2 regions of the Salibacterium sp. K-3 genome follow, and region 2 is predicted to be linked to the other one. Evidence: predicted binding sites of a transcription regulator. Region 2 holds the regulator's gene; the other holds the start of a gene.
The links. Region 2 encodes CtsR, which represses protease genes until heat stress. Its sites were predicted from a motif close to ATGGTCAATAAAGGTCAAACA; they were not measured.

Region 1 (3,381 bases), on a different contig from region 2:
GGGTGACATTTTCAGTCCCGCCTACGGAATAAAAAAAAGCTCCCTGCTTCTTTCCCTTTTATCTTATCAAGGAATATTCCGGCAGGCAATAAAAAGTTTTTGTATCTTCATGTATCATTTCCCCTGTCCCCCATACTATACCCTTTTTCTACAGTAAAATGTCCATAAAAACATGGAACGGGACATTTCTGAGTATATCGAGGAAAAAATGGCCGGTATATAAAAATATTGGACATTTTCCAGACCGGTTTCGCGAAAAGTGGCTGCATCCTACGTTTTATGGACAGTCTGCCGTCCAAACCGTCCGCTTAATCTTACAAAAAAGAAGGAGCTGTCTCATTGTACAGCACCCTCCCTCTTGTATTTCAGGTATACCGTTTCCGTTTGGAGGAAGATGGAATATGCAGTTCCTCCCGGTACTTTGCGACCGCGCGGCGCGAAACGGATATTTCTTTTTCCGCTTCCATCAGAGAAGCGATTTTCTGGTCGGAAAGCGGCTTCTGTTTGTTTTCTTCTTCCACTTTCTCCCTTATCAGGTTTTTGACCGCATAAGCGGAGGTCCAGCTGCCGTTCTGACCTTCAATTCCGGTAGTGAAAAAGTACTTCAGTTCAAACAGGCCGTGCGGAGTCTGGACATACTTATTGGCGGTCGTCCGGGAAACAGTGGATTCGTGTACACCCGCTTCTTCCGCGATATCTTTCAGCGTAAGCGGCCTCAATGCCGACGAACCGCGGCGGAAAAATTCTTCCTGGTGATGGACAACGGCTTCAGTAACCGCCCGGATGGTATGCTGCCGCTGATCGATGCTTTTCAGCAGCCACACCAGCTGCCTGTATTTCTTCTCTGCGTATTCCGCCGCTTCTCCTTCCGCTTTCTGTTCAAGCAGGTGTCGGTATTGGCGGTTCATCCTGATTTTCGGCAGGCTGTCGTCCCGGAGACGTACCACAAAGCTGTGCCCTTCCCGCTCCACATACACATCAGGAATAAGACGAACCGGTGATTCTCCGCCAAACCCTGCACCGGGATGGGGATCCAGCTGTTGAATGTCATCATGGACAGCCTGGATATCCTCCAGCGTCACGTTCATCCGGGAAGAAAGCTCTTTCCATTTCCGCTCCCCGAAATCCTGGAGATGCTCTGTCACGATTTTTTCGGCCAATGGATGCCGTGGCTGCCTCCGCTTTAGCTGTAGAAAGAGGCATTCCCCAAGTGAACGTGCCCCCACTCCCGCCGGCTCCAGAGTCTGAAGTTCTTGCACCGCCTCTTCATACGTTTCGCGGGCAACCGGAAGCACTGCGGCCGTTTCTTCATATGTTCCTTCAAGATATCCGTGATCATTGACGTTGCCGGCCAGATAATACAAGAGCTCCGTTTCAAGCGGTCCGGTCTCCAGCATCCGTATCTGTTCTTCCAGATAACCGGTAATCCCCGCTGCCGCGTTCTGGAGGCGGTCAAACGGCGATCCGTCCCCTCCGTCCTCCTGCATCCCGTTTCCGGACGCTTCATCTTTCCACATTACCGGCATGTCATAGCCGGAATCTTCCTGCATACCCGAAGACGTCTCTTCCATTTCCATCAGCGGATTCTCCAGCGCTGTCTCTTCTATATATTTCGTTAACTCGATCGTCGAAAGCTGTAATAAGGAGATAGCCTGGCGAAGCTCCTGCGTCATGACGAGGTTCATTGTTTGTTTCTGGTGCAGGCCCATTTCCAGGTTCATTAAAATTCCTCCCTTTTTCGTTGAAAGCGTTTACCTATTATATCATATGTGAAGGCGCTCGTACGTTATCTCCTCAAATTTTTCTATACTTCTTATTATATCGCGGAATCAGTGTCGTTTCTCTTTCCTTGTCCGTTTTTTTAACGAAGTTTGAATCCTTGAAAAAACGGGTAAAATACAGAAGGAATTTCGTTGTACATAACGAAGAGAAACACAAAGAGGAGGTCCGGCTGTAAATCATTCGAGGTTTTTTATTTTATCATGTACAATGAGAGACGGACATGATGCAGTAGCCGGTTCTTTTTATTTGACCATTATTGACCATTGGGGTATGATGGAATCAACAGCTGAGCAAGAGCTGCACGCATTTAAAGAAGGAGGATGTAACACATGAACTTGATTCCAACAGTTATTGAACAGACCAACCGCGGAGAACGCGCGTATGACATTTATTCGAGGCTGTTAAAAGACCGTATTATTATGCTCGGTTCCGGCATTGACGATAACATTGCCAACTCCGTTGTCGCCCAGCTGCTGTTTTTGGCTGCGGACGATCCGGATAAAGATATTTCCCTTTACATCAACAGTCCGGGAGGTTCGATCACAGCAGGCATGGCCATCTATGACACCATGCAGCACATTAAACCTGAGGTTTCCACTATCTGCGTGGGAATGGCTGCTTCGATGGGATCCTTCCTGCTTGCAGCAGGAAAAGAAGGCAAGCGCTATGCCCTGCCCAACAGTGAAGTTATGATTCACCAGCCGCTCGGCGGTACCCAGGGACAGGCTACGGATATTGACATTCATGCCCGCCGGATCCTTGAAATCCGCGACAAGCTGAACAACATTCTATCAGAGCGCACCGGCCAGCCGAAAGAGATTATCGAGCGCGACACCGACCGCGACAACTTTATGACGGCCGAAGAAGCGAAAAACTACGGCCTCGTCGACGACGTTCTGTACAAATAATGCAAAAAACCGGCACCTTGGAAAAGGATGCCGGTTTTTTTATTCTTCTTTTTCCACAAAGCGGACCAGTTCCTCGGACGCTTCCTGTTCATCCACCCCGTCCACCGTAAGCTTAATCGATTCTCCGCTTCTCGCGGCCAGGCTCATAATCCCCATGATGCTTTTCGCGTTCACCTTTTTGTCTTCTTTTTCAATAAATACATCGGATTGAAAGCGGTTTGCTTCCTGAACAAATAAAGCAGCAGGCCTGGCCTGCAATCCCGTCTTTAAACGCACTTCTGCTGTTTTTTCAATCAAATGGTTGTTCCTCCCTTTTTCCTTTATTCTGCATGAATCCCGTTTTCCGGCAGTACGACATCTTCACCGTTGCGGATCTTTTCAGCAAGCTGGTCGATTTTGCGGAGCCTGTGGTTGACGCCGGACTTGCCTACGGGGCCGCTTGGCACCATCTCTCCGAGTTCTTTCAGGGTGACATCCTGGTATTTCACTCTAAGCTCCGCCATTTCGCGTACTTTCTCAGGAAGGTTTTCCAGTCCGATCCTGCCGGCCACAAGTTGAATATTTTCCACCTGGCGGAGCGCGGCTCCCACTGTCTTGTTCAAGTTCGCCGTTTCACAGTTCACAAGACGATTCACAGAATTGCGCATGTCTTTCATGATCCTCACATCTTCAAAATAGAGAAGTGCCTGGT
Region 2 (3,381 bases):
TTTATTAAATAGGCCTAAATCAAGCTGCAGCATCCATCCGCTTCAGATCCCACACGAAGGACTGCAGGATGCCAGCTTTCTCAGCCGAACATCCTATTTCCGGGACGCTTGCACTTTTCTTAGTTATGTAAAGATCAAAACCGGTAGGTGATACGTTGTATCCGGTATTTATATAAATATTATATGTCTTTATGGTACGATTTTTGAAACGTGTTTATTCTCAGAGCTTCGGATGTTAGAATGGTTTTTCTTTTTCTAAAAGCGAGGCGGAAACGTACAGGTTTGATAAAAGGAAAGGAGATGTCTTATGGATGCATTTTTTACGCAGGAGTCATATATTATTATGGTACGGATTATATCGGCAGCAGCACTTGCTGGATTGATTGGCGCGGAGCGTGAATATAAAAGGCATCCGGCGGGATTTCGGACGCACATGCTGGTGGGAACGGGCGCGTGCCTGGCGATGGTAATGGCGCTATTTGGTTTTCAGCCTTATCTTGAGGCAAACGAAGAGGTGGCCCGGTACGATCCGTCCCGTCTGGCTTCTTATGTCATAAGCGGTGTTGGATTTTTGGGAGCAGGCACCATTATTGTGCAGGGGGTATCCATCAAAGGTTTAACAACGGCAGCTTCTATCTGGGTAGTCGCAGCGATCGGATTAGCTGCGGGAGCCGGTATGTATTTTGCAGCCATTTTGACGACGATTATTGTGCTGTTGAGTCTTCTTTTTCTGAATAACATTGAACGGCTATTTCAGACCTCTTCTTCTCAGAAAAAGGTTAATATCATTATGGATAAAGATAATAGTCCGTTATCTGATGTAGTTAAAGCATTCGAAGAAGAGAACGTACTTGTGAAAAAGGTGGCGGGCAGTGCAGATAATACGGCCGAATTGGAACAGAAATTATCCTTTGTTTTTTATATTGAAGATTCCTCTGAAACGAATCATACGGTACTTTATGACCGTCTGATAAAAATCAACGGTGTTCTGGAAGTGGAAATGACATGGACCTCCTGATAGAGCCCCTGGTACTTGATTTTTGTTCTGCTTTGTATTATATTTAAAGTCAAAGATAGTCAAAGTCAGAAGCGTGAGAAATACATGTAACCGGGAAGGAGGCTGGCCCTTTTGCGTAATATTTCAGATGGCATTGAAAAATATTTAAAGCAGATTCTTACTCAAAGTGACAGGGATTTAATTGAAATAAAGCGAAGTGAACTGGCGAAACGTTTTGAATGTGTGCCGTCGCAGATTAATTATGTAATCAGTACCAGATTTACGAATGAAAAAGGATATATTGTGGAAAGCAAAAGGGGCGGCGGCGGGTATATTCGTATTACAAAAGTGAAGGTGGATGATCATGCCGAGTTGATTGACCAGCTGCTTATGCTGATAGACGGAGGAGTGGATCAGGTAACAGCGGAGAGCATCATCATGCGCCTGTATGAAGAGGAAGCCATATCAAGGCGGGAGGCCAACGTAATGGCTTCTGCCGTGGACCGCAATATTCTATCGCTGAAATATGCAGAAGAGCGGGACAGGGTTCGTGCGAAAATGCTGAAAGCCATGCTTCAGAGTCTGCGTTATCAGTAAAACAGACTGCGGAGGGAGGATGTAGGAAGTGCTTTGTCAAGAATGTCAAACACGCCAGGCGACGCTGCATTTCACCAAAATCATTAATGGTAAAAAAGCAGAGATGCACGTTTGTGATGACTGTGCCCGGGATAAAGGAGAACAGATTCCGGGATCGAACAGTTATTCCATTCATGAATTATTATCGGGTTTGTTGAATGTTGATCAGGTATCCGGCAATAATGAATTTAAGTCTGCAGGAACCACGGAACAAAAACAGCTGGTTTGTGATCAGTGCGGCCTGACATATGAGCGTTTTGCAAAAACAGGCCGATTCGGGTGCGCACGGTGTTATCACGCCTTTGATGCGAAACTGGATCCGATCCTGAAACGGGTGCACAGCGGAAATTACCGTCATGCCGGGAAAGTTCCGAAAAGAACAGGCGGGAAGATGCAGGTGCAGCGCGAAATTGAAAAGCTCAGGGAAGATCTGCGTACCAGCATTGAAGAGGAAGAGTTTGAAGAAGCAGCCCGTCTGCGCGATCATATCCGGGAATTGGAAGGGAAAATTCAGAACGGGGAGGAGGAGGCTTGATGTCGCTGCAGCGTTTTATATCAAAAGCGATAAGTCCGTGGATGAAAAGCGGACCGGGACCGGACAGTGATATTGTATTAAGTACAAGAATCCGTATAGCCCGGAACATGGAAAACTATCCTTTCCCTGTTTTTGCTTCACCGGAGACGGCAGAAGCTGTTCTGAACCATACAGCCCGGGAGTTTTCGGCCATCCGTCTGCAAGCCGGCGGATCTCTGGAGCGCTTGAACATGGATGACTGTTCTCCCAACGAAAAAAGAGTGCTGGTCGAAAAACATTTGATCAGTCCTCAGTTGGCGGAGCAGTCCCAATTCGGAGCAGTGATGCTCAGTCCGGATGAATCGGTAAGCATCATGCTGAACGAAGAAGATCACATCCGCATGCAGTCACTGTTCCGGGGCTTTCAACTGAGTGAGGGGCTGGATTTTTCCAATAAGCTCGACGACTGGACCGAAGAGAAAATAACATATGCCTTTGATGAAAAACGCGGGTACTTAACAAGCTGTCCCACCAACGTCGGTACCGGGATGAGAGCCTCGGTGATGATGCATCTGCCGGCTCTTGTCATGACTCAGCAGCTGAACCGGATTCTCCCGGCCATTAATCAGCTCGGTCTTGTTGTCCGTGGAATATACGGGGAAGGAAGCGAAGCCCGTGGGAATCTTTTTCAGATATCCAACCAGATAACTCTTGGAAAATCGGAAGAAGATATTGTAGAGGATCTGAAAGGAGTAGTCACCCAGGTTATCCGACAGGAACGCATGGCAAGAGATGCGCTGATGCGTTCATCCAGAACCTACATCGAAGACAAAGTGTTCCGCTCTTACGGTCTGTTGAAAAACAGCCGTATCATAGGATCAAATGAGGCAACCGAACGCCTTTCGGATGTCAGGCTTGGCATTGACCTGGATTTAATTGAAGGAATTTCGGGTAATATCCTGAATGAACTGATGATTTTGACCCAGCCGGCTTTCCTCCAGCAGTATGCAGGCCGTGAATTGGCCGCGGATGAGCGTGATGTGAGACGCGCTGCGCTGATTCGTGAGAGAATGGAGCTGGAGGAAGAAAACGGAGAGTAAGCTATTAACTAGTGGAGGTGCGCATAGATGATGTTTGGACGTTTTACGGAAAGAGCCCAGAAAGTACTGGCACTTGCCCAGGAAGAAGCTATCCGACTGGGCCATAACAATATAGGCACGGAACACATTCTTCT

Region 1: clpP (ATP-dependent Clp endopeptidase proteolytic subunit ClpP) is a predicted target of CtsR. The motif match lies at 2,026-2,046, and genes of this name have one in related genera.

The regions. Positions count from the first base shown of each region.
Region 1 is NZ_JBSVZE010000001.1:877,625-881,005, reverse strand. It holds gene rpoN (RNA polymerase factor sigma-54) at 366-1,721, opposite strand; gene clpP (ATP-dependent Clp endopeptidase proteolytic subunit ClpP) at 2,112-2,690, shown strand; gene ACW9JV_RS04115 (HPr family phosphocarrier protein) at 2,730-2,987, opposite strand; gene whiA (DNA-binding protein WhiA) at 3,011-3,381, opposite strand, start outside.
Region 2 is NZ_JBSVZE010000004.1:55,001-58,381, reverse strand. It holds gene ACW9JV_RS18970 (MgtC/SapB family protein) at 308-1,018, shown strand; gene ACW9JV_RS18965 (CtsR family transcriptional regulator) at 1,130-1,594, shown strand; gene ACW9JV_RS18960 (UvrB/UvrC motif-containing protein) at 1,623-2,168, shown strand; gene ACW9JV_RS18955 (protein arginine kinase) at 2,168-3,247, shown strand; gene clpC (ATP-dependent protease ATP-binding subunit ClpC) at 3,275-3,381, shown strand, end outside.